Prochlorococcus marinus str. SB: one gene and its partner. The main gene of each other region encodes a partner of the protein of the gene in region 2 in a complex. Links are inferred from orthologs where the notes say so. Each region holds a gene or a part of one and is shown on either strand. Other genes may lie near its edges.

Region 1 (5,126 bases), on a different replicon or contig from region 2:
ATCTTTCTTTTTGTTTATTTTGAGTGTTTTATTAGTTTATATAAATTATTTAATTCCTAATAAGAATTTGCTTTTAAAAAATCTAACCTCGACATTTCATAAAACTTTTTTGTTATTAATTGAACTCCTTTCATATCTCTATGAGATATTTTTGGTGATTTTTATTTTCGTATCTACTTTTACTGCTCTTATTTTAATGGTAGGTTCTTTTAATAGGTTATTTAAAATCTCTAAGAGAAAGTCAAAACAAATTGTTTATAAATAATTTCAAATAGGTTGCATTAGGCCGCCACTTCCTGAATCTGAGTCATCGTCATCATTTTCTGTTTCTTCTTCAAATAATGCAAATATGCCAATTACAATTGATGAAAGAATAATTGATAAAGGTAAAATCGAATTTTGGATTCCGACGTCTATATATTCACCCATAAATTAAATAAATTTTTATAAACCTAACCGAAATCAAACTGTTTCGCGGATTTTAAATAATTATTTAATAATTTATTCTATTTTAATAAGGTCTTTGTCGAAATTCTTTATTTCTCTTTCAAAAGACCCGAACCACAATATTAGTTGATCAATTTGATTCTGAATTTCAGTTGCACCTAAACCCCTTATTGTGATGGTAGATAATTGTTCGCCTTCATTAAAATTAAATTTATTATGAACGCTACTTGCCAAAGAATTTTTGAGTATTTTAAAAGTAGAATTTTTTAATTTTGTCTCTATTAAGATGTTTGGCTTTTTTAGCTTGATTTTATTAAAACCACATTTTTTAGCTAGTAATTTTAGTCTCATTATCATAATTAGTGACTCAACAGGTTTGGGTAAGTTTCCATATCTATTTACCCAGTCTGTAGCTAATTCAGTTAATTCATCATTATTTGAACATTCAGTAGCAGATTTGTAAGCCTCAAGCTTCTCTTCTCTATTTAATATCCATGTTGCAGGTATAAATGCATTTATTGGTAGATCAATTTGAGTGTCGTTAACTTCAGGTATTTCTTGTCCGCTGATTTCTGAAATAGCCTCATGGAGCATTTCTATATATAAATCATATCCAATAGCATTAACCTTTCCACTTTGTTCTTCTCCTAGTAAACTACCAACACCTCTTATTTCCATATCTTTCATTGCAAGTTGGTATCCACTACCTAGTTCTGAAAAGTCTTTTATCGCTTTCAATCTTTGTTTTGCAGCGTCATTAATTTTATTTATATTTGGATAAAATAACCAAGCATGTGCTTGTACACCGCTTCTACCAACTCTTCCTCTAAGTTGATAAAGTTGTGAAAGGCCAAATTTGTGAGAATCTTCAATAATGATTGTATTTACTTTAGGGATGTCTAATCCACTTTCAATTATCGTTGTGCATATCATTAGATCTACTTCTCCATTATTAAAAGCAATCATTGCATTTTCAAGCTCTGTTTCGTTCATTTGCCCATGAGCAACAATAAATTTTAAGTTGGGAAACATATTTTTTAATTTGTTAACAGCTTGATCTATATCAGAAATTCTTGGAAGAACATAAAAAATTTGACCTCCCCTATCAAGTTCTTGATTTATTGCAGTTCTTATAACATCCATATCTATTTCAGATAAATATGTTTTTATTGATCTTCTTGATGGTGGAGGAGTATTTAGTAAGCTCATTTGTCTTAGTCCAGATAAGCTCATATAAAGAGTTCTTGGAATTGGAGTTGCCGAAAGAGTTAAAACGTCTATGTTGGTTTTGATTTTTTTTATTTTCTCCTTTTGCCTTACTCCAAATCTTTGTTCTTCATCAATAACTAGTAGTCCTAAGTTTTTAATTTCTATTTCTTTTCCTAAAATTTGATGCGTTGCTACAACTAAATCAATTTTGTTATTTTTCAAACCTGCATAGATTTCCTTTCTTTCATTAACGGTTTTGAATCTATTGAGTAAAGATACTTTTATTGGGTAAGGTGAAAATCTATTACTTATTGTTCTCCAATGTTGCTGAGCTAGGATTGTTGTGGGTGCGAGTAATATTACCTGTTTGCCTGATGTAATAGCCTTAAAAATAGCCCGAACAGCTACTTCTGTTTTTCCAAATCCTACATCTCCACAAACAAGCCTGTCCATTGGCTTATCGCTTTCCATATCAGATTTTATTTCTTCTACAGCAGAAATTTGGTCAGGTGTTGGTTGATAAGGGAATGATTCCTCTAATTCATCTTGCCAAGGACCATCTTCTGGGTAAATGTAACCCTTTAATTTTTCTCTCTTTGCATAAAGTTTTAAAATATCGACAGCAACTTTTTTGATTTGTTTCTTATTTTTATCTTTTATTTTTTCCCATTCTGTCCCTCCTAATTTATTTATTTTCGGCTTTATTTTTCCGCTTGATCTATATCTGTTAACACTACCAAGTTGATCAGCTGCAACACTTATCTTCCCATCTTGATATTGAATGACTAAATAATCTCTTGAATCTCCGGTTATATTTATTTTTTCTATTTTTAAAAATTTCCCTATTCCATGATTTTTATGAACTATAAAATCACCGGGACTAATCTTATTTACATTTATATTTGAATTGACACTTCTTTTTTTTCTTCTTATGAATACGTTATTAAAAAGAGATTGTTGTGAAAATAATTCTTTATCTGTTATCAGGACAATTTTCCATATCGGTAGATAAAACCCCTCTATTTCGTAATTGTTCTTATTTTTTAAAATTAGAGGAGTTGAATTATTAATTGACTTATATGCTTCATCAATATCATTAGGATTGTTTAAGTAGTTTGCATTACATTCGTGCTCAAAAAGTAAAGTCCTTGTTCTCAATGGTTGTGCTGATAATATCCATACTTTTTCATTGTTTTTTATATTTTTATTTATATCATTGGATAATTTACCTACATTTTTAGAGTATGAATTTAATCTTTTATCGTTTAACAAAAATCTATTATCAATATTGATTTTAGATTCAAATTCATAAAATTTTATTAAATTAAAATTTCCTAGTGAATTTAATATTTCGTCAAACTTTAAATGCAAATTAGGTTTGGCCTCTAAATTAATGTCATTATTTTTAAGGTTCTCATTTACTTCATACGTACAATTATCAAAATTACTTTCTGAATCTAGATACCAATTATTTGCAAATTTTTTACAATCTTCTAATTCATCAATTACAAGAATTGTTTCCCTATTTATAAAATCTATTATGTTTGAGGGTTCTTCTTCAATTATTCCTAAATAACGATCAAGATTATTTTTATTTATATCTTCTGAATTAAAAAGATTGTTCTTAGATAAATTATTTAACTTATCTTTTATTAGCGAATCAAATCCAGCCTGTATTATTTCAATATTATTTATACTTTCTAAAGTTTTCTGTGTATGAGGATCATATTCTCTTATTTTCTCAATTACATTATCAAAAAATTCTAATCTTATAGGAAACTCATTATTGACAGGATAAATATCTATTATTTCCCCTCTCCTACTCCAGAATCCTTCTGTTGAAGTTACATTATCCTTCGTATAACCCAGCAAAGTAAGTTTATTTGCTAATTCTTGAATCTCGATTTGAACCCCTTTTTGCAAATCTAACTTGTTTTCAATTAATAGGTTTTTATTTATGAGATGAGGTTGTAGTGATCTCTCAGTTGATATAACAATATTAGGTTCATTTTTCTTTTTTTTTATTAATTTGGATAAAACAGTAAGCTGACTAAATTCAATCTCTTTGGATTTGTTAATTGATAAGTATGGTAGATGTTCTGTTGGAGGATAATATAAAACTGCTTTATCATTTATACTTTCAAAATAACCAATCCATTTGTAGGCAATTTCTACATTAGGACAAATTAATAATATATTTTTTTTCTCTTTTTTTGCGATGCTATCTAATATTATTGATTTTGCATATCTACTTGAACCAATAATATTTAATTCATTACTTTTTGAAATTCTTTTTATTAATTCAGAAGTAATTTGTGAGTTCGAAATATAATCAACTAAAGTATTTAAACTCATTTATAACTATCAATCTTGATTACAAATATCCGATACATTATATTAGATTTTATACTGATTGTGAATAATATTTGATGGATTCAGCCGCAATAAATTCTTTTATACCCACACTAGATCAGGTAGACAGTTGGTACGAAATCTTTACACTTTTACCAATATTAATTGCTCTAGAATTATTATTATCGGCAGATAATGCTGTAGCATTAGCTTCTCTTACAAAATCCCTCGATAGTTCAGAATTAAGGTCAAGAGCCTTAAATATTGGCATAACAATATCTTTATTATTTAGAATTATTCTAATCATATTATCTAATGTTCTTCTAAAGTTTATTCTCATAAGAGTTTTTGCAGGTTTTTATTTAATTTATTTATTCTTCTCTAATGTTTTTTTAAATTCAGATATAGACAACGCTGAAAATGGTAAAGAAAATAAAAATAATAATTTTAGGTTCTTAAGAGTTGTAGCACTTCTTTCAATTACTGATTTTGCTTTTTCCATAGACAGTATTACTACTGCAGTGGCTATAAGCGATCAGTATATATTAATTATATTTGGAGCAGTAATTGGTGTATTAGCATTAAGATTTACATCGGGGATTTTTCTAAAACTTCTGGATATATTTTCTAGATTAGAAACAGCCGGTTATGTAGCAATTTTGATAGTTGGGATTAAGCTATTACTAAATACGTTAATTAAAGAGTCTATTCTGCCAGATTATTATTTTTATTTTTTGATTCTTTTTGCTTTCATTTGGGGATTCTCAAAAAAAGAATCTAAAACTTAATCTGAGAAATATTCACCTGCTGAAGGCTTTAACTGTTGAATCAATTGCTTCTTGCTAGAAATGTTTTTGCCTTCAAGTTTTCCTACTAACAAAATAATCGGATCAGTTTTAGTTGAAATTATAATTCCTTCATTTTCTATTACATCAAGAATAATACCTGGTCTTGAATAATGGCTCATTAAAAGGTATTTTTCATTTTTAATTTCATCACTAGTCAAAACTTTGATTTTAAGTATTTTAAGGTTCTTACCTCTAAAAGTTGTATTTGCTCGTGGGTATAATGCTTTTATTTTTTGAGAAATTTTAATTGCCTCATTACCCCAATCAACT
Region 2 (4,475 bases):
TAAATCAATCATTAAAGATTTTAAATAAAACAGCTCATTTCGATTTAAAAATTCAAAACTTTAGAGAGAAGTTATTAAATATTCATGCTGATGTTGAAGATTTACTTTTTGATCTAAAATCATATTTGCAAGAAATAGAAAATTATGAATCTAATCTTCCGGTAATACAAAAAAGATTATTCTTTTTAAAAAACTTAGAGAGAACTTTTTCATTGGATCTAACTCAATTAATTGAAAAGCGCGATCAATTAAAAACGTATTTTCAACAAAATGATCAAGGTAATGAGATTTCCATGATTAAAGCTCAAATTGAGAATTTACAAAGTAATCTAAATTCTTTATTTGTTATTCAATCTACTGAAAGAAAAAAAATTGCTAAACAATTACAAAATTCAGTAATGTCAATTTTAAGCAATCTAGGTTTAGAAAATGCAAATTTTTCAATTCAATTTTCTGAGTGCAAGCCTTCTGGCGATGGAATTGATGATATAAATTTTTTGTTTTCGGCTAATCCTGATCAGAAGCTTGCTCCATTATCAAATGTTATTTCTGGCGGAGAAATGTCAAGATTCTTGTTAGCTCTTAAATCTAGTATTTCTAAAAAACCAAATACTTTCTTTTTAGATGAAATTGATAGTGGTTTAAGTGGCAAATCTCTATTTTCTTTGGTGGAGCTTATAAAAGAAATTTCTAAAAACCAACAAGTCTTGTGTATTACACATCAGCCATTACTCGCTGCTTGGGGATTAGCTCATTTCAAAGTTAATAAAAACGTAATTAATGGGATAACTTATACTTCAATCGCAAAACTAACTACAAAAAATCAAAGAAAAAATGAACTAATAGAACTTATAGGTGGAGGTTCATGTGAAGTAGACGAATATGCTTCTAAACTGCTTGATCGCACAGCTGCGTAAAACAGAAAAAATTCCACTATAATATTCTTTTTAAATCATAGAGTAGATTTAAACATGGTTAATAAAGCCGATAGTAGTTTTGGAGAAGATAACTCAATTAATATTAGGGGAGCTCGTCAGCATAATTTAAAAAATATTGATCTTTCTCTACCTAGGAATAAATTTATAGTTTTTACAGGTGTAAGTGGAAGTGGAAAAAGTTCTCTAGCCTTTGATACTATTTTTGCTGAAGGTCAAAGAAGATATGTTGAGAGTCTTTCTGCATACGCAAGGCAATTTTTGGGTCAAGTAGATAAACCAGATGTTGACAATATTGAAGGTTTATCACCTGCTATTTCAATTGATCAAAAATCTACAAGTCATAATCCTCGATCAACAGTTGGAACAGTAACGGAAATACAAGATTATTTAAGATTATTGTTTGGCCGTGCTGGTGAGCCTCATTGCCACCATTGTGGGATTCCAATTGCGCCTCAAACAATTGATGAAATGGTGGATCAAATTCTTCTTTTACCAGAAGGAACAAGGTACCAATTGTTGGCTCCTGTTGTAAGAGGTAAGAAAGGAACACATACAAAATTAATAAGCGGACTAGCGGCTGAAGGATTTGCTAGGGTAAGAATCAATGGAGAGGTAAGAGAACTTGCTGATAGTATTGAATTAGATAAAAATCAAATTCATAATATTGAGGTAGTTGTCGATAGATTAATTGCAAGAGAAGGTATACAAGAAAGATTAAATGATTCTCTACAAACTTGTCTCAAAAGAGGAGATGGCTTAGCGATAGTAGAAGTTGTTCCAAAAAAAGGAGAAAACTTACCTTCTAACTTAGAAAGAGAAAAACTTTACTCAGAAAATTATGCATGTCCTGTACATGGATCTATTGTTGAAGAACTTTCTCCTAGATTATTTTCTTTTAATAGCCCATATGGGGCCTGTCCAGATTGTCATGGGTTAGGTTATTTAAAAAAATTTACTGCGGATAGAGTTATACCTGATAAAACATTACCTGTTTATGCTGCAATAGCTCCTTGGAGTGAAAAAGATAATACTTATTATTTTTCTTTACTTTATTCTGTAGGGCAAGCTTATGGTTTTGAACTAAAAACTCCTTGGAAAGATTTAAGTGACTTGCAAAAAAAAGTTCTACTTTTGGGATCAGATAAACCAATATTAATTCAAGCTGATAGTCGTTTTAAAACTTCTAGTGGTTTTGAAAGACCTTTTGAGGGGATATTGCCCATATTAGAAAGGCAATTGAATGAAGCCAATGGAGAATCAGTTAAACAAAAATTAGAAAAGTATCTAGAATTAGTTCCCTGTAAGACATGTTCTGGAAAAAGATTAAGACCTGAGGCTTTGGCAGTTAAACTTGGTCCATACAACATTACTGATTTAACTTCTATAAGCGTTTCTGAAACCCTAAATCACGTAGAGCGCATCATGGGCTTAGGTAAGATAAAGAAAGAAAATATATCTTTATCAGAAAAACAAAAGCAGATAGGTGAATTGGTTTTAAAAGAGATTCGTTTACGTTTGAAGTTTCTAATTAATGTAGGTTTAGATTATTTGACTTTAGATAGACCGGCTATGACTTTGTCTGGTGGTGAGGCTCAGCGTATTAGATTGGCTACACAAATAGGTGCAGGTCTTACTGGCGTTTTATATGTATTAGATGAACCAAGTATTGGTTTGCATCAGAGAGACAATGACAGATTATTAGAAACATTAAAAAGCTTAAGAGACTTGGGAAATACTTTGGTTGTCGTTGAACATGATGAAGATACTATGAAATCCGCAGATTATTTAGTAGATATTGGTCCAGGGGCAGGTGTTTATGGTGGGGAAATTATTGCTAAAGGATCTTATCAAGATGTTTTAAATTCAGAAAAGTCATTAACTGGAGCTTATCTTAGTGGTAGGAAATCGATTCCTACTCCAAAAGAACGTAGATCATCTGTAAAAAAAAGTTTAATTTTAAATAATTGTTCTAAAAATAATTTAAAAAATATTTCTGTTGAATTTCCTTTAGGAAGATTAGTTTCTGTAACTGGTGTGAGTGGAAGTGGAAAGAGCACTTTGATAAATGAATTACTTCATCCTGCATTATGTCATTCTCTAGGATTAAAAGTCCCTTTTCCTCAAGGTGTAAAAGAGTTAAAGGGTATAAAGGCAATTGATAAAGTTATCGTTATTGATCAATCTCCAATAGGAAGAACTCCAAGATCAAATCCTGCTACATATACTGGTGCTTTTGATCCTATAAGGCAGATATTTACTGCCACAGTTGAAGCAAAAGCAAGAGGTTATCAGGCTGGTCAATTTAGCTTTAATGTGAAAGGAGGAAGATGCGAAGCTTGTAAAGGTCAGGGAGTCAATGTAATTGAAATGAATTTTCTACCTGATGTGTATGTTCAATGTGAAGTATGTAAAGGAGCTCGTTTTAATAGGGAAACTCTTCAGGTGAAATATAAAGGTTTCAATATATCTGATGTTTTAGAGATGACTGTTGAACAAGCTGCAGAAACTTTTTCTGCTATACCTCAAGCTGCTGATAGATTATCTACATTGGTTGATGTTGGCTTAGGATATGTCAAGTTAGGCCAGCCAGCTCCTACATTATCTGGTGGAGAGGCTCAAAGAGTTAAGTTAGCCACGGAATTGTCAAAAAGGGCTACTGGAAAAACTTTATATTTGATTGATGAACCAACTACAGGTTTAAGTTTTTATGATGTTCATAAATTAATGGATGTAATACAACGTTTGGTAGATAAAGGTAATTCAGTGATTGTTATTGAACATAATTTAGATGTTATTAGATGTTCAGATTGGATTATCGATCTAGGACCTGATGGAGGGGATAAAGGAGGAGAAATCATTGCAGAAGGTATTCCCGAGGATGTAGCTAAAAATCCTATAAGTTATACAGCAAAATATCTTAAAAAGGTTCTGAAATAAGAAAATCCTTGTTGTATTTCTTTTTATTTTAGTTATTTCAGCAATACGAAATTCTTTTTTAAAGGGGCATAAAGTCACTCTGTAACTGCTTTTTTGAAAACTTTTATATTAAAAAAATTTTAAATCATAATGCTTTCTTAATATTTCCTTAGAAAAATTCAGCTTATTTGTATTAAAGGCCGTTGATCGGAGGTTTTACTGAATGAGGTTGAAATTTTTACATTTACATTTACATGGTCTTATACGTTCTAAAAATCTTGAGTTAGGCAGGGATGCAGATACAGGAGGGCAAACACAATACGTTTTAGAATTAATTAAAAGCTTGGCTAATATTTCAGAAGTTGATCAAGTAGATTTAGTTACTCGTTTAATAAACGATCTTAAAGTAGACGATGAATATTCTCAAGAAGAAGAATTTGTTGAACCTGGAGTGAGAATTTTAAGATTCAAATTTGGACCTAATAAATATTTAAGAAAGGAATTGCTTTGGCCTTATTTAGATCATTTAACTGAAAGACTAATTTCTTACTATAAAAAAAACGAAAAGCCTAATTTCATTCATGCACATTATGCAGATGCTGGATATGTAGGAGCTAAACT

Evidence for each region. The genes of interacting proteins can lie anywhere in the genome.
Region 1: the proteins of uvrA (region 2) and mfd are in contact, whole or in part, in a crystal structure (PDB 4DFC), measured with the Escherichia coli proteins. The link is inferred for Prochlorococcus marinus str. SB from one-to-one orthologs.

The regions. Positions count from the first base shown.
Region 1 is NZ_JNAS01000001.1:260,218-265,343, reverse strand. The notes cover bases 302-4,373. They hold mfd (transcription-repair coupling factor), read right to left. Parts: upstream 4,012-4,373; coding sequence 502-4,011; downstream 302-501. Other genes in these bases: EV02_RS0108575 (TerC family protein), read left to right, coding at 4,086-4,373; EV02_RS09420 (hypothetical protein), read right to left, coding at 302-429. Also shown: more of EV02_RS09420, read right to left, coding at 268-301; more of EV02_RS0108575, read left to right, coding at 4,374-4,796; fmt (methionyl-tRNA formyltransferase), read right to left, coding at 4,793-5,126. UniProt on the Escherichia coli protein: Couples transcription and DNA repair by recognizing RNA polymerase (RNAP) stalled at DNA lesions. Mediates ATP-dependent release of RNAP and its truncated transcript from the DNA, and recruitment of nucleotide excision repair machinery to the damaged site.
Region 2 is NZ_JNAS01000002.1:634,983-639,457, forward strand. The notes cover bases 655-4,075. They hold uvrA (excinuclease ABC subunit UvrA), read left to right. Parts: upstream 655-971; coding sequence 972-3,875; downstream 3,876-4,075. Other genes in these bases: EV02_RS02930 (AAA family ATPase), read left to right, coding at 655-917. Also shown: more of EV02_RS02930, read left to right, coding at 1-654; EV02_RS02920 (glycosyltransferase), read left to right, coding at 4,078-4,475. UniProt on the Escherichia coli protein: The UvrABC repair system catalyzes the recognition and processing of DNA lesions. UvrA is an ATPase and a DNA-binding protein. A damage recognition complex composed of 2 UvrA and 2 UvrB subunits scans DNA for abnormalities.